Regions from separate parts of the Buttiauxella sp. BIGb0552 genome, predicted to be linked through region 3. Evidence: predicted binding sites of a transcription regulator. Region 3 holds the regulator's gene; each other region holds the start of a gene.
What was found. The regulator PurR, encoded in region 3, represses purine synthesis genes. The targets are predictions, from matches to a motif close to CANGCAAACGTTTGCNTG.
Positions count from the first base shown of each region.

Region 1: gltB (glutamate synthase large subunit) is a predicted target of PurR. The motif match lies at 2,147-2,164, and genes of this name have one in related genera.
Region 2: tusA (sulfurtransferase TusA) is a predicted target of PurR. The motif match lies at 2,679-2,696, and genes of this name have one in related genera.
Region 4: gcvT (glycine cleavage system aminomethyltransferase GcvT) is a predicted target of PurR. The motif match lies at 1,125-1,142, and genes of this name have one in related genera.

Region 1 is NZ_SODY01000003.1:628,020-633,483, forward strand. Features, by position in the region: gene arcB (aerobic respiration two-component sensor histidine kinase ArcB) at 1-532, opposite strand, end outside; gene EDF88_RS11885 (TIGR01212 family radical SAM protein) at 583-1,515, opposite strand; gene gltB (glutamate synthase large subunit) at 2,196-5,464, shown strand, end outside.
Region 2 is NZ_SODY01000005.1:248,856-254,319, reverse strand. Features, by position in the region: partial or broken gene EDF88_RS16365 (MFS transporter) at 50-1,284, shown strand; gene EDF88_RS16360 (DcrB family lipoprotein) at 1,285-1,842, opposite strand; gene EDF88_RS16355 (7-cyano-7-deazaguanine/7-aminomethyl-7-deazaguanine transporter) at 1,915-2,580, opposite strand; gene tusA (sulfurtransferase TusA) at 2,756-3,001, shown strand; gene EDF88_RS16345 (TRAP transporter substrate-binding protein) at 3,200-4,183, shown strand; gene EDF88_RS16340 (TRAP transporter small permease) at 4,218-4,727, shown strand; gene EDF88_RS16335 (TRAP transporter large permease) at 4,742-5,464, shown strand, end outside.
Region 3 is NZ_SODY01000001.1:187,193-192,656, reverse strand. Features, by position in the region: gene rnt (ribonuclease T) at 1-278, shown strand, start outside; gene EDF88_RS00875 (Grx4 family monothiol glutaredoxin) at 338-682, opposite strand; gene EDF88_RS00870 (C40 family peptidase) at 1,045-1,893, shown strand; gene sodB (superoxide dismutase [Fe]) at 2,086-2,667, shown strand; gene EDF88_RS00860 (YnhF family membrane protein) at 2,720-2,809, opposite strand; gene purR (HTH-type transcriptional repressor PurR) at 3,105-4,130, shown strand; gene punR (DNA-binding transcriptional activator PunR) at 4,150-5,061, opposite strand; gene punC (purine nucleoside transporter PunC) at 5,177-5,464, shown strand, end outside.
Region 4 is NZ_SODY01000003.1:325,434-330,897, reverse strand. Features, by position in the region: gene ubiI (FAD-dependent 2-octaprenylphenol hydroxylase) at 1-706, shown strand, start outside; gene gcvT (glycine cleavage system aminomethyltransferase GcvT) at 1,231-2,328, shown strand; gene gcvH (glycine cleavage system protein GcvH) at 2,351-2,740, shown strand; gene gcvP (aminomethyl-transferring glycine dehydrogenase) at 2,966-5,464, shown strand, end outside.

The DNA.
Region 1 (5,464 bases), on a different contig from region 3:
AAAACTCTTTGTCCTCATTGCGATAGAAAACCAGGTCCGGGGAAGCATCAAGGAAAGAGCGTAAGAATGACGACTGCTGCTCAAGCTGGAGTTGCGTCTCTTCACGCTCCTGCATCTCAACTTTCAATTGCTCAAGCATGGTACGGCGTTCATCTTCGGCTTTAACGCGGTCGGCAATTTCCTGGTTCAACTGTGCAATGTTGTCTTTGAGCTGCACATTGAGTTTTAGATCGCGTTCGCGCATCTCTTCAAGTTTCTGCACCAGCTTTGAAAGCCGCTGGCGCGACTCTTCGAGCTGTTCAACCACCACGGATAGGAAATAGACGGCCCAGGGCGTAATTAACAGGCCAAAGAAGATAGAACGGACAACATCAATACTTTCAACCTGGCCACGTAACAGCATGGTCACGGCCATTTGCACCACAATAGCCAACACCACAAGGGCAGAGGCCAGCAACAACGAGAAGCGCACTAATCCGAGCTTCACCATCAAATCAACGTAATATTGTGCCAGTAACCGGATTTGCTTCATGGAACGTTTCCCTCGTCATCAATCAGCTAAATATACCGCACGCTTAGGGATTACAACAGAATTGCCGGGCTCCATGGTGTACCTATCGCCGAACCTTGTGTGCCATGCTCAGTCAGATACTTATCGATAGCGCCCATTCCGGCCCAACGATTCTCACACCACAGTGGTGCCAACAGGGTTGGCTGCCGTGCGTTAGCCGAAATGCGATGGAACACGACATCAAGCGGGGTATGGCGAATCATCTCCCCGGCGACTGTCGCATACTCTTCTAATTCAATCGCCTGCAACCGCCCTGCCTGCCAGCTTTTGGCCATCGTGCTGCCGTTGACGATATGTAATGGGTGGAGTTTGATACCGTCCACGCCTGTCTCAACGACTTTTTCCAGCGTCTCCATACAGTGATCGTGTTTTTCACCCGGCAAGCCGACAATCAAATGGCTGCACACTTTTAAACCCCGGGTACGGGCCCGGCGCGTGGTTTCCTGGTAGCAGGCAAAATCATGCCCACGATTAATACGATGTAGAGTTTTATCATGCGTCGTCTGCAAGCCCAGCTCTAACCAGACCTCATAGCCTTTCTCATGGTATTCGCTTAACAAATCCAGCACGCTGTCCGGTACACAATCCGGACGAGTACCAACGCATAGCCCAACAATAGATGCCTTACTGACGGCTTGTTGATACATCGAACGCAGTACCTGTACTTCCGCCCACGTACTGGTGTACGCCTGAAAATAAGCAAGGTAGTGCTGCGCGCGATTCACCAACTGCGACTGGCGCTCCAGTTGATCAGCGATAGAGTGGTTTTGTTGGGTTTCATCGGCAAAAGAGGCCACATTGCAAAAAGTACAGCCGCCACGCCCGATAGTGCCGTCTCGGTTTGGGCAACTGAAACCGCCGTGCAGCGTGAGTTTATGGACCTTATGGCCGTAACGACGCTGAAGATCCCCACCAAACATATTGACTAATTTTTGTAACTGCATAATCTGATGGGCCGCCCTGTAAAAGGGACGTAGCCTGCCATTATCTGACCAATTTAGCGATGACCTGGATCAATCGCTTTGGCGCAGCTTTATCTGTTGCATAACAATGCAAAATTAGTGCAATTTTACGCACGCATAAGATGATTACTTTTCCTTATATTGACCCTCTATTTTTAAAGAATATGTGCCCTTGTGAAAAACAGTGGCATACAACACGCCAGACCTCATTGATAGCACAAGATCCTGCCAACTTAAGCATTGCCAGCACGGTCTGGAATTTTGCAGCCCGCCAGATAGTGAGAGAGATCACAATACCCAGGCGATCCTCCTGCCGCTTAAATACGATAAAAATGATAATAAAATGTTTACATTCATGATGTTAAATACCATTTAGCACATAATCGTATAAATAAGAATGCCATTTGACCTGTGTGCGCTTTCCCGATAACTTGGAAATCCGCTGGAAGCTTTCTGGGTGGGTTCTGTGCCCACCATATTTATGCAGTAATTAAGATTCCCTCTAAAGCAAGTCCTCAATACTTGTGCAACCGGATGCGTTAGACATAAAGAGGGCGACACGCGAGGTGAGCGTAGATGCGCAAACCCCGTCGCCATGCCCTTGCTGCGTCTGGACGCAATCGGTATCGGGAATCACGTAGAGCCTGGGGAGGTTCACTGATATGTTGTACGATAAATCCCTTGAGAAGGATAACTGTGGTTTCGGCCTGATCGCCCACATAGAAGGCGAACCTAGCCACAAGGTAGTGCGTACTGCTATTCACGCACTGGCCCGAATGCAACACCGTGGAGCAATCCTCGCCGATGGTAAAACCGGTGATGGTTGTGGCCTGCTGTTGCAAAAACCTGACCGTTTCTTCCGAATCGTTGCGGAAGAACGTGGTTGGCGTTTGGCAAAAAATTATGCGGTAGGCATGATTTTCTTAAACAAAGACGACGCGCTGGCAAGTGCAAGCCGCCGCATCGTTGAAGAAGAGTTGCAAAACGAGACCTTGTCGATTGTCGGCTGGCGCGAAGTGCCAACCAATGAAGACGTACTCGGTGAAATCGCCCTCTCCTCAAAACCTCGCATCGAACAAATTTTTGTTAATGCTCCGGCTGGCTGGCGCCCACGTGATATGGAACGTCGCCTGTTTATCGCCCGCCGCCGCATTGAGAAACGCATCCAGGATAAAGACTTCTACGTTTGTAGTCTCTCCAACCTGGTTAACATCTATAAAGGTCTGTGTATGCCGGCAGATTTGCCGCGCTTTTACCTGGACCTGGCGGACTTACGCCTGGAATCAGCTATTTGCCTGTTCCACCAACGTTTCTCCACCAACACCGTACCACGCTGGCCGCTAGCTCAGCCGTTCCGCTACCTGGCGCACAACGGTGAAATCAACACCATCACCGGTAACCGCCAGTGGGCACGTGCCCGTACCTACAAGTTCCAGACTCCATTGATTCCGGATTTGCATGACGCAGCGCCATTCGTGAACGAAACCGGTTCCGATTCAAGCTCCATGGATAACATGCTCGAGCTGCTGTTAGCAGGCGGTATGGATATTGTTCGCGCCATGCGTTTACTGGTTCCACCAGCCTGGCAGAACAACCCGAACATGGACCCAGAGTTACGCGCCTTCTTCGACTTTAACTCCATGCATATGGAGCCATGGGATGGCCCGGCCGGTATCGTTATGTCCGATGGGCGCTACGCCGCCTGTAACCTGGACCGTAACGGCCTGCGCCCGGCGCGCTACGTCATCACTAAAGATAAGCTGATCACTTGTGCTTCTGAAGTGGGGATCTGGGATTACCAGCCTGACGAAGTCATCGAGAAAGGCCGTGTCGGTCCTGGCGAGTTGATGGTTATCGATACGCGTATTGGCCGAATTCTGCATTCAGCTGAAACCGATGCCGATTTGAAGAGCCGCCACCCGTATAAAGAGTGGATGGAAAACAACGTCCGTCGCTTGGTGCCGTTTGAAGATTTACCAGACGAAGAAGTTGGCTCCCGTGAAATGGATGACGATACCCTCGCAAGCTTCCAGAAACAGTTTAACTACAGCGTAGAAGAGCTGGATTCTGTGATTCGTGTACTGGGTGAGAATGGCCAGGAAGCTGTGGGTTCAATGGGTGACGACACCCCGTTTGCTGTACTTTCTAGCCAGCCACGTATTATTTACGACTACTTCCGTCAGCAGTTTGCGCAGGTAACTAACCCGCCAATCGACCCGCTGCGTGAAGCGCACGTTATGTCACTGGCAACCAGCATTGGCCGCGAAATGAACGTCTTCTGTGAAGCAGAAGGCCAGGCTCACCGCCTGAGCTTCAAATCGCCAATTCTGTTATGGTCTGATTTCCAGCAGCTGACAACGCTTGAAGAAGAGCATTATCGGGCTGACACGCTGGACATCACTTACGATGCTTCCACCCAGTCGCTCCACGAAACCGTCAATACACTGTGCGATGAAGCTGAACGCATGGTTCGCAACGGCACGGTTCTGTTAGTGCTGTCTGACCGTAACATCGCGAAAGATCGCCTGCCCGTTCCGGCGCCGATGGCGGTTGGCGCGATACAGACTCGCCTGGTCGAGAAAAATCTGCGTTGCGATGCGAACATTATCGTTGAAACGGCAAGTGCGCGTGACCCGCACCACTTCGCTGTTCTGCTCGGTTTTGGTGCGACGGCAATCTATCCATACCTCGCCTACGAAACACTGGCGAAGTTAGTCGACAGCACTGCTATCGAAAAGCCGTACCGTGCAGTCATGCAGAACTACCGCAACGGTATCAACAAGGGTCTGTACAAGATCATGTCCAAAATGGGCATCTCGACTATCGCCTCTTATCGTTGCTCGAAGCTGTTTGAAGCGGTCGGCCTGCATAAAGAAGTTTCTGAGCTGTGTTTCCAGGGCGTTGTCAGCCGTATTGGTGGTGCAGGCTTTAACGACTTCCAACAAGATTTGTTGAACCTGTCTAAGCGCGCATGGCTCGCTCGCAAGCCGCTGGACCAGGGCGGGCAACTGAAATACGTTCACGGTGGTGAATATCACGCTTACAACCCGGACGTGGTTCAGACGCTGCAAAAAGCAGTAAACAGTGGCGAATACAAAGATTATCAAGAGTACGCGAAACTTGTGAACGAGCGCCCGGTGGCAACACTGCGCGATATGCTTGCTCTGAACCCGCAAGATGAAACAGTCAAGATTGAAGATGTTGAGCCTGCCACTGAGCTTTATAAACGTTTCGATACTGCTGCGATGTCTATCGGTGCATTGAGCCCGGAAGCACACGAATCGCTGGCAGAAGCGATGAACAGCATCGGCGGCAACTCCAACTCCGGTGAAGGTGGTGAAGACCCTGCGCGATACGGCACCAATAAAGTGTCCCGTATCAAACAGGTCGCTTCTGGCCGCTTCGGTGTGACCCCGGCTTACCTGGTGAACGCCGATGTTATCCAGATTAAAGTCGCTCAGGGTGCTAAGCCTGGCGAAGGTGGTCAGTTGCCGGGTGATAAAGTTACGCCGTATATCGCAAAACTGCGTTATTCCGTACCTGGCGTTACGCTGATTTCACCTCCGCCGCACCACGATATCTACTCTATCGAAGATTTGGCGCAGCTGATTTTCGACCTGAAACAGGTCAACCCGAAGGCGATGATCTCTGTCAAACTGGTTTCCGAACCAGGCGTTGGCACCATCGCAACAGGTGTGGCGAAAGCCTATGCCGACCTGATTACTATCGCCGGTTACGACGGTGGTACCGGTGCAAGCCCGCTGTCGTCAGTGAAATATGCAGGTTGCCCGTGGGAACTGGGTCTGGTGGAAACACAACAGGCACTGGTTGCGAACGGCCTGCGTCATAAGATTCGCCTGCAAGTTGATGGCGGCCTGAAAACGGGCTTAGACATCATCAAAGCCGCGATTCTTGGCGCAGAAAGCTTTGG
Region 2 (5,464 bases), on a different contig from region 3:
AATCTCGACGTGTATATACTGGGGAACGCTGTTTTAAAAGTGAATGCCCATGCCTGACCTCACACCCGCCCCCGCATTAAGCAGTTTCCGACTCAATCTAAAGATTGTTTCTGTAGTGATGTTCAACTTTGCAAGCTACATGACCATCGGCCTACCACTGGCTGTTTTGCCGGGTTACGTTCATGACGTGATGGGCTACAGCGCGTTTTGGGCCGGGCTTGTGATAAGCCTGCAATACTTCGCCACGTTGCTCAGTCGCCCACACGCCGGGCGTTATGCCGATATTCTTGGCCCGAAAAAAATCGTTATCTTTGGTTTATGCGGCTGCTTCCTCAGTGGGGCGAGCTACATGCTGGCAGCGTTTGGTAGCGCCTGGCCGTTGGTGAGTCTGGTGTTGCTGTGCCTGGGGCGCGTCATTTTAGGGATTGGGCAAAGTTTTGCAGGAACCGGTTCAACGCTGTGGGGTGTTGACGTGGTCGGTTCGTTGCACATTGGGCGGGTCATCTCCTGGAACGGGATTGTAACGTACGGCGCGATGGCGATGGGTGCACCGCTGGGCGTGTTGTTCTATCACCTTGGCGGGCTGAAATTACTCGCAGGAATCATTATGGCGGTGGCGTTGGTCGCCGTGCTGCTGGCATTGCCACGCCCGACGGTGAAAGCCAGTAAAGGCAATCCGTTGCCGTTTCGCGCGGTGCTGGGGCGAGTCTGGCCTTATGGTATGGCGCTCGCACTGGCTTCTGCGGGTTTTGGCGTGATCGCAACTTTCATCACGCTGTTTTACGACGCCAAAGGCTGGGACGGCGCGGCCTTCGCATTAACACTCTTTAGCTGCGCGTTTGTGGGCACTCGCTTACTTTTCCCGAATGGTATTAACCGGCTTGGCGGCTTGGCGGCTTGAATGTGGCGATGATTTGCTTCTCAGTCGAGATTTTCGGTTTGCTGCTGGTGGGCTTTGCGGGCGAACCCTGGATGGCAAAAGTGGGAACTTTCCTGACGGGCGCGGGCTTCTCTTTGGTGTTCCCGGCGCTGGGTGTGGTCGCTGTGAAAATGGTGCCGCAACAAAACCAGGGAAGTGCGCTTGCGACCTACACCGTGTTTATGGATTTATCGCTGGGGATTACCGGGCCATTAGCTGGGTTCGTGATGGCATATGCGGGTGTTTCGGTGATTTATCTGGCAGCGGCGATGCTGGTTTGCATTGCGCTGCTGATGGCGTGGCAGTTAAAAAAACGGCCCCCGGTTGAGCAACCGGGGGCCGTATCATCATCACAGCAACAATAGTTATTTGATGGTGATGGTATTAATGATGTTCTCAGCGGCAGTTTGCGCCAGTTGCTGATTATCCGCAGGCAACGTTATCTGCATAGTTAACAGCTGGTTATCTACTTTACCCAGGATAACAGATGAGTAAGCTGTCTGGCCTTTTGCAGAGATAATGCTGTCTAACTGTTGCAGCGTATGGCCTTTAATCTCGATAGATTTGTTGGTCACGACTTGCAGCTGTGGGTCACGAGCACGTTGTTGTTCTTCAAGACGTTTTGTCAAAGCTGCCAAATCGTCAGGCGTATTGTCACCGACAATCACAATGACCGCTTTCTGACCAGTAGCATCAGAATATACGTGCATGTTGTTTGCCTGAGTGCCCAATTTACCGCTCTGGTCGGTCATATCGGCGGGTAGTGCAAAGCTAATTTTGCCGTCCAGCAAGCTAACCGGCTGGCCAGCTGCGCTGCTTTCCGCCGCTGCATCCGTTTTGGCCGTTTTGCTATCACTGTTATCGCAAGCGGCCAGGCCTAATACCAGCAGGCCAATACCGACATATTTTACCAGGTTACCCATGACTTCTTCCTTTACGTTAGCAAGCCTTTGCGGCCGATCTCATCATCTTATCACAAGATAATTCAACCACCGTCAACCCGGCTGTAACGCCGAATTTTCAGACTTATCTGCCAGACGTTTCAACAACATATTCAGCAAAACGCCGTACATCGGCAGGAAGAATACAATGCTGATTAGCACTTTAAAGCAGTAATCTACGATGGCGATTTCGACCCAATGCTGCGCCATAAAGGCATCCGGACTGCGCCAGAAAGCAATAAAGAAGAAGGAAAGCGTGTCGCTGATATTCCCGAACAGCGTGGATGCCGTTGGCGCAAGCCACCAGTACTGGCTTTGGCGCAGGCGGTTAAACACGTGCACATCCAGAATCTGCCCCAACGCGTACGCCATAAAGCTTGCGACAGCGATACGGGCGACGAACAGGTTGAAGTGCAGCAATGCTTCGAACCCTTGCCAGGTGCCCATGTAAAACAGTGCAGAAATGGCGTACGAAATAATCAGTGCGGGCAGCATCACGGCAAAAATTATGCGGCGTGCCAGAGGTGCACCAAAAATGCGTACTGTCAGGTCGGTTGCGAGGAAGATAAACGGAAAGCTAAACGCGCCCCATGTGGTATGGAAACCAAAAACCGAGACCGGTAATTGCACCAGATAGTTACTGGAGGTGATCACCAGCAAATGGAATAGCGATAGCCAAAACAGCGCTTTAGTGCGCTGAGTAGAATTGAACTGCGTCATTTTGTAGCCTTTTTAGTGGTGGGGTGAGGGAACCCAATACGCTTTTTAAAGCGGGGGCGATGATACTGCTTTAGTCCCGCTTTGCAATGGTTAATTTTAACGCAATCGTTCACGTGACTTGCACGAGAATCTTCCCGGCGTAAACTATCGCGGTTTGTTAAATTCGAGACCGATGATGACCGATCTTTTTTCTAATCCTGACCACACTCTTGATGCCCTGGGCCTACGCTGCCCGGAACCCGTCATGATGGTACGCAAAACAGTGCGCAATATGCAGGCTGGCGAAACCCTGCTGGTGATTGCTGATGACCCAGCCACTACGCGTGATATCCCTGGATTTTGCATTTTCATGGAACACGAACTGCTTGCTAAGCAAGTGGAATCATTACCTTACCAATACCTGTTGCGTAAAGGCCAGTAACGCCGCGCCAGCCCTTTGCTCCCCGCTTTGGGCTTCTGAACCCTCTTTGCATCTCTAATGAACCCCAATTTCATTTTTTGTCGCTTTTTGTGAAGTGCTTCACCCACGCTTTTCTCCACGTAGTCTAATTTTTAAACGACAAATTAAAACATTGTTTTACTTCCTACCTCACATTTCTACCTCTGCTGGAGCGACACAATGAAGAAGACCTTTCTGCCTGCTTTTGCTGGTTTATGTCTGTCTACCGCGTCAGTTCTGTTTGCACATTCTGCTATCGCGCAAGTGATTAAAGCTGCCGACGTTCACCCGGAAGGGTATCCGAACGTGGTTGCGGTTCAGCACATGGGCGAAAAACTCAAACAAGAAACCAACGGCGATTTAGAAATTAAAGTGTTCCCAAGCGGCGTGCTTGGCGATGAAAAACAGATGATTGAACAGGCGCAAATGGGGGCTATCGATATCATTCGCGTTTCGATGGCACCGGTTGCGGCAATCCTGCCAGATGTTGAAGTTTTTACCCTGCCGTACGTGTTCCGCGATGAAGACCATATGCACAAAGTGATCGATGGCGATTTAGGGAAAGAGATTGGCGACAAGCTGACTAACAACCCGAAATCCCGCCTGGTCTTCCTCGGCTGGATGGACTCCGGTACACGTAACCTGATCACTAAAAAACCGGTGGTGAAGCCTGAAGATCTCAAAGGCATGAAAATCCGCGTTCAGGGCAGTCCAGTAGCACTCGCAACACTTAAAGACATGGGCGCAAACTCGGTTGCGATGGGGGTGAGCGAAGTGTATAGCGGCATGCAAACCGGCGTTATCGACGGTGCTGAAAACAACCCGCCAACCTTTATTGCCCATAACTACATGCCGGTCGCCAAAAATTACACCTTGAGCGGCCACTTCATCACACCAGAAATGCTGCTTTATTCCAAAGTGAAGTGGGACAAATTAACGCCTGACCAGCAGCAAAAAATCCTTACCCTGGCGCGTGCTGCACAAATGGAACAGCGTGAACTGTGGAATGCTTACAACAAACAAGCGCTGGAAAAAATGAAAGCCGGTGGCGTTCAGTTCCATGAAATCGACAAAGCCTGGTTTGTGAAAGCGACTGAGCCGGTTCGTAAAGAGTATGGCGATAAGCACCAGGACCTGATGAAAGCTATTGCTGACGTTAAGTAACTATTGTCGCTAACGCATTTGTGGAGGGCATCTTATGTCCCAACGCTACTCAGACTTGATGGATAAAGTTTATTTGCTGGCGATGGTTATTGCCGGGCTGTCTCTTTTGGTGATGACCATCATTATTCCGATTGGGATTTTCTCGCGTTACGTTCTGAACCGTGGGGAATCCTGGCCGGAACCGGTAGCAATAATCTGCATGGTGACCTTCACGTTCATCGGCGCGGCAGTCAGTTACCGCGCCGGTTCACACATTGCGGTGAATATGCTGACAGACCGCCTGCCGTTGGCGGCGCAGACCTTTTGCGCACGTATCGTCGATTTGCTGATGCTGCTCATCTCACTGGTGATGTTCTATTACAGCTTCTATCTGTGTGCCGATTTATGGGAACAGCCTGTTGCCGAATTCCCGGTTCTCACTTCCGGTCAAACCTACCTCCCGCTGCCTGTCGGCGCGATTTTAATGATTCTGTTTGTTGTCGAGCGACTGCTGTACGGCTCTCAAGAGAACCGCCCAATCGTATTGCTGGGTAATCACGGTTAAGACCAGGGGATAACATGGACGCATTTATATTATTAGCCACACTAGCGGTGCTGCTTGCAGTGGGAATGCCCGTGGCCTTTGCCGTTGGGCTAAGCGCCATCGTGGGTGCGTTATGGATAGATTTGCCGCTGGAAGCGATCATGATTCAAATCACCAGTGGGGTGAATAAATTTACCCTGTTGGCGATCCCGTTCTTTATTCTGGCGGGGGCGATTATGGCGGAAGGGGGAATTGCCCGTCGTCTGGTGAACTTTGCGTATATTTTCGTTGGCTTTATTCGCGGCGGTTTATCGCTGGTGAATATCGTGGCGTCCACTTTCTTTGGCGCGATTTCCGGATCGTCCGTGGCGGATACTGCGTCCATTGGCAGCGTGATGATCCCGGAAATGGAGGCAAAAGGTTATCCACGCGAATATGCTGCTGCGGTTACAGCGAGTGGATCGGTACAGGCGATTTTGATCCCGCCAAGCCATAACTCGGTGATTTACTCGTTAGCTGCAGGCGGCACTGTTTCTATCGCAACGTTGTTCATTGCGGGCGTATTACCAGGGTTACTGCTCGGGGTCAGCTTGATGGTGATGTGCCTAGGGTTTGCCCATAAGCGCGGTTACCCGAAAGGTGAACGCATTCCCTTCAAGCAAGCGGTGAAGATTTTCTTCGATGCACTTTGGGGCCTGATGACGGTGGTAATCATCCTCGGTGGGATTTTGACCGGGGTATTTACCGCAACCGAATCG
Region 3 (5,464 bases):
TTATGATGGCAGCGGCAGAACGTGCTTCTTTAAAACGTAACCCGTTCCATCCATTTGTGACCTTTGACACTGCTGCACTTAGCGGGTTGGCTCTCGGCCAGACGGTACTCGCTAAAGCGTGTATTGCCGCTGGTATGCCATTTGACAGCAGCCAGGCGCACTCGGCTCTATATGATACTGAGCAAACCGCCGAGCTTTTTTGCGAAATCGTTAACCGTTGGAAACGACTCGGTGGCTGGCCACTCCCCTTACCGGCTGAGCCAGAATCCGAAGCATAAAAAAAGCGACCTTAACAGGTCGCTTTTTATTTCACTCCAGGTCTGACTCCAGTTGCAAATTACTCTGCGTCTGGCTCTTCAGATTTATGCTTGGCAGCAGATTCTTTAATCAGTGCCTGCAACTCGCCACGCTGATACATCTCAATAATGATGTCGCAGCCGCCAACCAATTCACCATCAACCCACAGCTGCGGGAAAGTAGGCCAGTTAGCGTATTTTGGCAGCTCAGCACGGATGTCTGGATTCTGTAAAATATCAACGTACGCGAAACGCTCACCACAAGCGGATAGCGCCTGCACAGCCTGGGCGGAGAAGCCACAGCTAGGCAGTTTCGGAGAACCTTTCATATAAAGAAGAATTGGGTTCTCAGTAATCTGTTGTTGGATTTTTTCAATAGTGCTCATTGCTTGCTTCCTCAAACCAAGTGCTGGCATTAGTCTGCCATTGTAGCGATTGACGCCCTCTCCAGAAAACACCATTTTTTATAGGGCTTTTCTGTCATACGCGATGGAGGGACAACATGTATCAAGAATAACACTTTTCCCGCCACTGAAAATCAGCAAATGACCCTAAGCCTGATCAATAAATAGCCTTGCAACCATTAGTTTGGTTAATTTTTTTGCGTCCGGTAACGAAACAGCAAGACGAATAGTAAAAGGTTATTAACTTTATCGTGCTTAATAGATTAGAATCGGCGGGTTTCGCAAAATCATACACGGGCATGATGGTTTTTCTCATGCATTCATTTTCACCAGGGGATTGTCGAGTGGCGCGGATAACAAAAATTTCTATCACGCTCTGTGCTCTGCTATTTACCTTGCCGTATACACCATTGACGCATGCGTCTGAGCACGCTCGTCCCGTGGCTGCGCAAAAAGCGCACGTTGTTAAAAGCACAACGAAGAGCACAGAAAAAAGCAGTAAGAGTAAAACCACTACCACCAGCAAAAAAAGCACCACCTCAGTCAAAACAGCCAGCAAGAAAAAAGAAACAACTGCCGCAAAAAGTAAAACCGCCCAAAATGCCAGCAGCGCTAAAACAAAGAATCTTGCAAAAAACTCCCGCAATAAAACCTCTAAGCTCGCAAAAGTCCAGCCTGTTACTTTCACCGAAAAATGCAGCAAGCCGCGTAAAGGCCATAAAGCGCATTGTGTAAAAGTTAAATCAGAGCAGCCAACGACGATTGCTGCGGCGCATAAAGTCCGTGTGCAAAAAGCACAAAAAACGGCAATGAACAAATTGATGGGCCAGATAGGCAAACCGTATCGTTGGGGTGGCACCTCGCCGGTTACCGGTTTCGATTGCAGCGGTCTGGTTTACTACGCATACAAAGATTTAGTGAAGTTCCGTATTCCTCGTACCGCTAACGAGATGTATCACCTGCGTGATGCCTCATCTGTAGATCGTGGGGAGCTTGAAACTGGTGATTTGGTCTTCTTCCGCACCCAAGGTCGGGGCACCGCTGACCATGTTGGCGTGTACGTGGGCAACGGTAAATTTATTCAGTCACCGCGTACCGGACAAGATATCCAGATAACCTCACTAAGCGAAGACTACTGGCAGCGCCACTATGTCGGTGCCAAACGCGTTATGACCCCTAAAACAATTCGTTAAACTCTATTTATCGAAAACCTGCGCCTGCCCTTCCCTGGGCAGGTGAGTTCCCTCTTTTGCTTATCCTTTCAATTTGTTACCCTAAACCCGCACTAAAAGTGATGTTTAACAATAGATACCCAAAATAATTCGAGTTGCATCGCAGCCAACAAAGATGCAGCTCGAAGTATGAAGGGTAATAAGGAGTCAGCAATGTCGTTCGAACTACCTGCACTACCATATGCAAAAGATGCTTTAGCACCGCATATCTCCGCCGAAACTCTGGAATACCATTACGGTAAACACCATCAAACCTATGTCACTAACCTGAACAATCTGGTTAAGGGCACTGCGTTTGAAGGTAAAAATCTCGAAGAGATCGTTCGTACTTCCGAAGGCGGCGTGTTTAACAACGCAGCACAGGTTTGGAACCACACCTTCTACTGGAATTGCCTGGCACCAAATGCTGGCGGTGAACCAACTGGAGAGCTTCTGGAAGCCATTAATAAGTCGTTTGGTAGCTTTGCTGAGTTTAAACAGCAGTTCACTGATGCAGCTATTAAAAACTTTGGCGCTGGCTGGACCTGGCTTGTCAAACAAGAAGATGGCGCTCTGGCGATTGTCTCTACCTCAAACGCGGGTACCCCACTAACAACAGCGGCAACACCGTTATTGACTGTGGATGTGTGGGAACATGCGTACTACATCGACTACCGCAATGCTCGTGCTGGCTATCTTGAGCATTTCTGGGCGTTGGTGAACTGGGAGTTTGTTGCTAAGAATCTGGCAGCATAAAACCTAAAATATATGGGCCGCGATTGCGGCCCATTTTAATCAGAGCGATGTATCAGTGCAGTACGGCGGTTAACGCGCCACACACAATCAGTGCCAAAACAACAACCGTGGTCATGATTGAAAATTTCAGATCGGTACTCATTAGCAAACTCCTTTTATTACCCTACAATCGGTGTGTCGGCTTGATTTTCCCACAATCAGACATAAAAATCCCCCTGGTTTTAACCTGATATCGCTTTTCCCTCTTTCACTTTTCTCCTGGATAGGCCAAAATCCCACGCTAATTTATTGCGTACCATCTACTCAACGCCCTCCTCCCGTTTTATGTCGCAATCCCGGCATACCTGCAACCTTAACGTTGCCTCAGGAGTTGGCGTACGCAAACGTTTAACACATTGGTTATCAGGGGTTTACGATATGGCCCGGAGTGAAATTTAATGGCGACAATCAAGGACGTAGCGAAGCTCGCAAACGTTTCCACCACAACCGTATCACATGTGATTAACAAGACCCGTTTTGTGGCGGAAGAAACACGTAACGCGGTCTGGGCGGCAATCAAACAATTGCACTATTCGCCGAGCGCCGTCGCGCGTAGCTTGAAAGTTAATCACACCAAAACGATTGGTTTGCTAGCCACTTCTAGCGAAGCACCCTATTTTGCCGAGATAATCGAAGCTGTCGAAAATAGCTGCTTTGAAAAAGGCTACACCCTGATTTTGGGTAATGCGCACAATAATTTCGAAAAACAGCGCGCCTATTTATCCATGATGGCGCAAAAGCGCGTCGATGGGCTGCTGGTGATGTGCTCTGAATATCCGGAATCATTACTGACTATGCTTGAAGAGTATCGTCACATCCCAATGGTTGTGATGGACTGGGGCGAAGCCCGCGCAGATTTCACCGACTCCGTTGTCGATAATGCCTTCCACGGTGGCTATCTGGCTGGACGTTATTTGATTGAACGTGGTCACCGCGAAATTGGTGCAATCCCTGGCCAAATGGAGCGTAATACCGGTGGCGGCCGCCATGCTGGTTTTATGAAGGCGCTGGAAGAAGCTGGGATCGCTATTCCTGAGAACTGGATTGTGCAAGGTGACTTTGAACCTGAGTCAGGCTACCGCGCCATGCAGCAGATTATCGGTCAGTCTCAGCGCCCTACCGCAGTATTCTGCGGCGGCGACATTATGGCGATGGGCGCAATTTGTGCTGCTGATGAAATGGGTTTACGCGTACCGCAGGATATTTCCATTATCGGTTATGACAACGTGCGTAACGCTCGTTATTTCACACCGGCATTGACCACCATTCACCAGCCGAAGGACTCGCTGGGTGAAACAGCTTTCAATATGCTGCTGGATAGAATCGTCAATAAACGCGAAGAGTCGCAATCAATTGAAGTACATCCGCGCCTGATTGAACGCCGTTCTGTGGCTGATGGCCCATTCCGCGATTACCGCCGCTAAAATAGTCAATGGAGCCTGTCTAAGCAGGCTCCTGCAACCACTCCTGATTCATCGTCTCACTATCCCCTAAATACTCCAGCAGCCAGGCCAGAGCTGGCGAAGCATCATTTTGCCGCCATGTCAGGCAACATGCCGCGTCCGGGAACGGGTTATCGAGCGTCAGCTCACTCCACTGCCCTGAAGCCAACCACGGCTTTGCTATATGCAATGGCACCATACCAATACATAAACCCGCGCTAAGACAATCAGAGCCAGATTCCCAGTCTGGAACCACAACTCGACGCTGGTTATCCAAAAGCCAGGTAATACGCTTCGGTAGCGAACGGGAGGTATCTTCCAGTACTAACGACGGCCAGGCTCGCAGATCATCATCACTTAAGGTTCCGCCCTGCTGTGCCAGTGGGTGATTTGATGACACCACACAGCGCCAACTCAACGTCCCCATATCGCGGAACGCATAACGCCCCCCGACAGGAATAGCTTGTGTCGCACCAATCGCGACTTCAACTCGCCCATCAGCCAGCGCATCCCACACGCCGTTAAACACTTCCTGGAATATACGCAGTTCGATATCCGGAAAATGACGATAAAAATCCAACACCAACTGACGCGTTCGTTCAGGTTTAACGATGTTATCAACTGCGATAGCCAGGTGCCCGCGCCATCCATTTGCGATCTGTTGACACTGCTGCCGTGTCGTCATCATTTTTTTGATAACAGAGCGGCCTTCTTTCAGGAAAAAGACGCCTGCGGGGGTTAATTCAACATCCCGATGGCGACGTTCGAATAACGGAACCGCTAACCAATCTTCAAGTTGCCGTACCGTATAGCTGATAGCTGACGGAACGCGGTGCAGCTCTTGTGCTGCACCACTGAAGCTGCCATTGCGCGCTACCGCATCTATCACTTCCAGCGAATATTCTGACCACATTTCTCTGCTCACAAAATTTTTGAACGCAACCTACAAATATTAGCGTTTCACAAGCCTATTTGCACTCCGTACACTCTCGCGGCGATCAACCTGCAAGATAAAACAAGAGAAAATTATGCAACCATCAAAAGGATTTCTTATCTGGCTGGCTGGATTAAGTGTTCTGGGCTTCCTTGCCACAGACATGTATCTGCCTGCTTTCGCTGCCATTCAGCAAGATTTACAGACCGATGCCTCCGCCGTTAGTGCGAGCCTGAGCCTGTTCCTTGCGGGCTTTGCGTTTGCCCAGTTAATGTGGGGGCCGCTGTCAGACCATTTCGGACGTAAACCAGTTTTGCTGGCCGGTCTGAGTCTGTTCGCCGTCGGTTGTATTGGAATGTTGTGGGTAGAAAGTGCCACCGCT
Region 4 (5,464 bases), on a different contig from region 3:
CAACTCCTGGCTGCGCAACCAGGCCGATATCCCGCTCACTTTTTGGGATTATAAACACCATGCGCTGGTGGCAACTATTCGCACCGCTGAACCCCATCAAGCGGTAGCTCGCCAGGTGTTTCATGGCGAGGGGATCCTGGCTTTCTTGCCATTAAGCGACCCGCATTTGTGCTCCATTGTCTGGTCATTACCACCGCTTGAAGCAGAGCGTTTGCAGCAGGCGACAGCCGAAGAATTTAACCAGGTGCTCAGCATGGCCTTCAATATGCGCCTGGGTTTGTGCAGCGTTGCAAGTGAGCGTCAGGTTTTCCCGCTGACTGGCCGCTATGCCCGCAATTTTGCCGCCCACCGTCTGGCATTGGTTGGCGATGCGGCACACACAATCCATCCGCTTGCCGGGCAGGGCGTGAACCTGGGCTTTATGGACGCCGCTGAACTGATTGATGAAGTGCGTCGTCTGCATCGCCAGGGCAAAGACATCGGGCAGCATATGTATTTACGCCGCTACGAGCGCAGCCGTAAGCACAGTGCGGCAATGATGCTTGCTAGCATGCAGGGCTTCCGTGATTTGTTTGCCGGAAGCAATCCGGCGAAGAAACTGCTGCGCGATATTGGCCTTAAACTGGCCGATACCCTTCCAGGCGTGAAACCGCAATTAGTTCGTCAGGCGATGGGTCTACACGATCTTCCAGACTGGTTAAGATAAATGCTCGTCATACTTCAAGCTGCAACGGCGTTGTCTGCACTCAGTTACCCCAGTCACTTACTTTAGTAAGCTTCCGGGGATAGCCAAGTTGGCCGCCTTGCTGCAGCTCGAATTATTTAGAGCATTCGGTGTGATAACGATCACCTTCTCTCATTTGAAAAATTCTAATCTCACCTGTTATTTCGGATTACTTTTTCTCATCCCACGATTTTAGCGTTGTAGTGAATTTGTTTCTGAAATGGTCGTAAATGTTAGCTAACGCTAAATTCTGACTTAAACACTTCTTATTTATGCGTAGTGTCTCGCATTTTTCCAGTCGAATACTCTGCATGCTGCGCCTTCTATTTTGGTCATAAGCTAATGCTATAACGGTTTTAGCCTTATGGTTTACTCCCCCATTCAGTGGTAACTTCAGACAAAAGGTAACGTTTGCGTCGCCCTCGGGATCGAAGGCGGTGCTGGGTTTCGTCTGAAGAAAAGAAAAGCGAAATGCGCTTTTCAACCAGATGGTTAAAGAGGAAAAAATGACTCAAAAGACCCCTTTGTTTGAACAGCACAATCTCTGCGGTGCGCGCATGGTGGACTTCCACGGCTGGATGATGCCATTGCATTATGGCTCGCAGATTGATGAGCACCATGCAGTGCGCAACGATGCCGGTATGTTTGATGTCTCCCACATGACCATCGTTGACCTGAAAGGCAGCCGTACCCGCGAATTCCTGCGTTATCTCGTCGCCAATGACGTAGCCAAACTCACCCAACCGGGTAAAGCCCTCTACACCGCCATGCTCAATGCCTCCGGCGGTGTTATCGATGACCTGATTATCTATTTCCAGACTGAAGACTTCTTCCGCCTGGTGGTGAACTCTGCCACCCGTGAAAAAGATTTGGCCTGGATTAACCAACACGCCGAACCGTTCTCTGTCTCCGTTACCGTGCGTGATGACTTGTCGCTGATTGCCGTACAAGGGCCAAACGCTCAGGCAAAAGCCGCGCAGCTGTTTACCGAAGAGCAACGCCAAGCGGTTGCTGGTATGAAGCCATTCTTCGGTGTTCAAGCGGGTGATCTGTTTATTGCGACCACCGGTTATACCGGTGAAGCGGGCTACGAAATTGCGATGCCAAACGAAAAAGCTGCCGAATTTTGGGCGCAGCTGGTCGAGATTGGCGTGAAACCTTGCGGGCTTGGCGCGCGTGACACGCTGCGTCTGGAATCCGGTATGAACCTGTATAGCCAGGAAATGGATGAGAGTGTTTCTCCACTGGCTGCCAATATGGGTTGGACTATCGCCTGGCAACCGGAAGACCGTGATTTTATTGGTCGTGAAGCCCTGGAGAGCCAGCGTGAGAAAGGCACCGATCAGCTCGTGGGTTTGATCATGACGGAGAAAGGCGTATTACGTAATGAGCTGCCTGTTCGCTTTACTGATGAATCAGGCAACATCCGTGAAGGCGTGATCACCAGCGGAACCTTCTCGCCAACACTGGGTTACAGCATTGCTCTGGCGCGTGTTCCGGCAGGTATCGGCGAAACCGCCATTGTGCAAATCCGTAACCGTGAAATGCCCGTTAAAGTGACGAAACCTATTTTTGTTCGCGGCGGTAAAGCTGTCGCGCAGTGAATTTGAAATCAGGAGAAAAACAATGAGCAATGTTCCTAACGAATTGAAATACAGCAAAGAACACGAATGGCTGCGTAAAGAAGCTGATGGTACTTACACCGTTGGTATCACTGAACACGCGCAAGAGCTGCTGGGCGATATGGTGTTTGTCGACCTGCCAGAAGTGGGCGCAACAGTGAGCACCGGTGATGATTGCGCCGTTGCCGAATCTGTCAAAGCGGCTTCTGATATTTACGCGCCAATCAGCGGTGAAATCATCGCAGTAAACGATGCACTCAGCGATGCGCCCGAGCTTATCAACAGCGAGCCATACGCGGCAGGTTGGATCTTTAAGATCAAAGCCAGCGACGAGTCCGAACTGGACGGTTTGCTGGATGCGACTGCGTACGAAGCGCTGCTAGAAGACGAGTAAATTCCCTTCATCCTTCGTGTTGCTGGGGTGTTGGCGTAGCTCAAACACCCCAGTCACGTACTTATGTACGCTCCTGGGAATGTTTTCACTTGCCGCCTGGCAGCAACACAAATGATTTTGGGAATCGGAATTATTCGGGTGAGCTGTACCAGCCCGGTTTTGTAGGGTGGATAAACGTAGTGCCATCCACCGCTAAAGCCCCACATGTTTCAGGAATCACCGCTCATGACCCAGTCTTTACGTCAGCTTGAAAATCACGAAGCGTTTATCGACCGTCACATTGGACCAGACGCGCAACAGCAACACGAAATGCTGGAGGCGGTTGGCGCTCGTTCGTTAAACGAGCTGATTGCTTCAATCGTTCCGGCTGATATCCAGCTTGCCGAGCCACCACAGGTGGGTGAGGCTGCAACCGAATTCGCGGCCCTGGCTGAATTAAAGACCATTGCCAGCCGCAACAAACGTTTTAAAACGTATATCGGCATGGGCTACACCGCGGTGCAAACTCCCCCGGTGATTCTACGTAACATGCTGGAAAATCCAGGCTGGTATACCGCGTACACGCCGTATCAGCCGGAAGTATCACAAGGCCGTCTTGAAGCACTGCTTAACTTCCAGCAAGTAACGCTGGACCTGACGGGGCTTGATATCGCCTCTGCTTCTTTGCTGGACGAAGCTACCGCCGCAGCCGAAGCCATGGCTATGGCTAAGCGCGTCAGCAAACTGAAAAATGCCAACCGCTTCTTTGTTGCCGCTGACGTACACCCGCAAACGCTGGACGTGGTGCGCACCCGTGCTGAAACCTTTGGCTTTGACGTGATTGTTGACGACGCCGCGAAAGTGCTGGATCACCAGGACGTGTTCGGTGTGCTGTTGCAACAAGTGGGCACTACCGGCGAAGTGCATGATTACAGCGCTTTGATTGTTGAGCTGAAACAACGCAAAGTCATCGTGAGCGTTGCCGCTGACTTTATGACGCTGGTTCTGCTGACAGCACCAGGCAAGCAAGGTGCCGACATTGTGTTTGGTTCCGCGCAGCGTTTCGGTGTGCCAATGGGCTACGGCGGCCCACATGCTGCATTCTTTGCTGCACGTGACGAATTCAAACGTTCTATGCCAGGCCGCATTATCGGCGTTTCCCGCGATGCGGCAGGCCGCACTGCGCTGCGCATGGCGATGCAAACTCGCGAGCAACATATCCGCCGCGAGAAAGCCAACTCCAACATTTGTACCTCCCAGGTTCTGCTGGCGAACATCGCGAGCCTGTATGCGGTGTTCCACGGTCCGGCTGGCCTGAAACGCATTGCCGGGCGCATCCACCGCCTGGCCGATATTCTTGCGGCTGGCCTGCAACAAAAAGGCCTCGTGCTGCGCCACAAACACTGGTTCGATACCCTGTGTGTAGAAGTGGCCGATAAAGGTGCGGTTCTGGCGCGTGCTGAAGCTAATGAAATCAACCTGCGTAGCGACATTCTCAATGCAGTTGGCATCACGCTTGATGAAGCGACTACGCGTGAAGATGTGCAGGCGTTGTTCACTGTATTGCTGGGTGACAACCACGGCCTGGATATCGACAAATTAGATCAAAACGTAGCGGGCGATAGCCTATCTATTCAAAAAGGCATGTTGCGTGAAGACGCGATCCTGACCCATCCAGTATTCAATCGCTACCACAGCGAAACCGAAATGATGCGTTATATGCATTCGCTTGAGCGCAAAGATCTGGCGCTCAACCAGGCGATGATCCCGCTCGGTTCATGCACCATGAAGCTGAATGCTGCCGCTGAGATGATCCCAATTACCTGGCCTGAATTCTCAGAATTGCATCCGTTCTGCCCGGCAAACCAGGCAGAAGGTTATCACCAGATGATTTCCCAGCTATCTGACTGGCTGGTGAAACTGACCGGTTACGACGCACTTTGCATGCAGCCAAACTCAGGTGCGCAGGGCGAATATGCGGGCCTGCTGGCGATTCGTCGCTACCACGAAAGCCGCAATGAAGGCAGCCGTAATCTGTGCCTGATCCCAAGCTCTGCGCACGGGACTAACCCGGCGTCAGCGCAAATGGCGGGCATGGAAGTGGTGGTGGTGGCCTGTGATAAACAAGGCAACATCGATCTGCACGATCTGCGTCTGAAAGCAGAACAAGCGGGCGATGCGCTGTCTTGTATCATGGTCACTTACCCGTCCACCCACGGCGTATATGAAGAGACTATCCGCGAAGTGTGCCAGATCGTTCATCAGTTTGGCGGCCAGGTTTACCTGGATGGCGCAAACATGAACGCACAGGTGGGGATTACTTCTCCGGGATATATCGGCGCGGATGTTTCGCACCTTAACCTGCACAAAACCTTCTGCATTCCACACGGTGGTGGCGGTCCAGGTATGGGTCCAATTGGCGTGAAAGCGCACCTGGCTCCGTTCGTACCAGGCCACAGCGTGGTGCAAATTGAAGAGATGTTGACCCAGCAGGGTGCGGTTTCCGCAGCGCCGTTTGGTAGCGCATCAATTTTGCCAATCAGCTGGATGTACATCCGCATGATGGGTGCGCAGGGGCTGAAGAAGGCCAGTCAGGTCGCCATTCTGAATGCGAACTATATTGCGACTCGCCTGAAATCGGCATTCCCGATTCTGTACACCGGGCGCAGCGGCCATGTGGCGCATGAATGTATTCTCGACATTCGCCCACTGAAAGAAGAGACCGGCATTAGTGAGCTGGATATT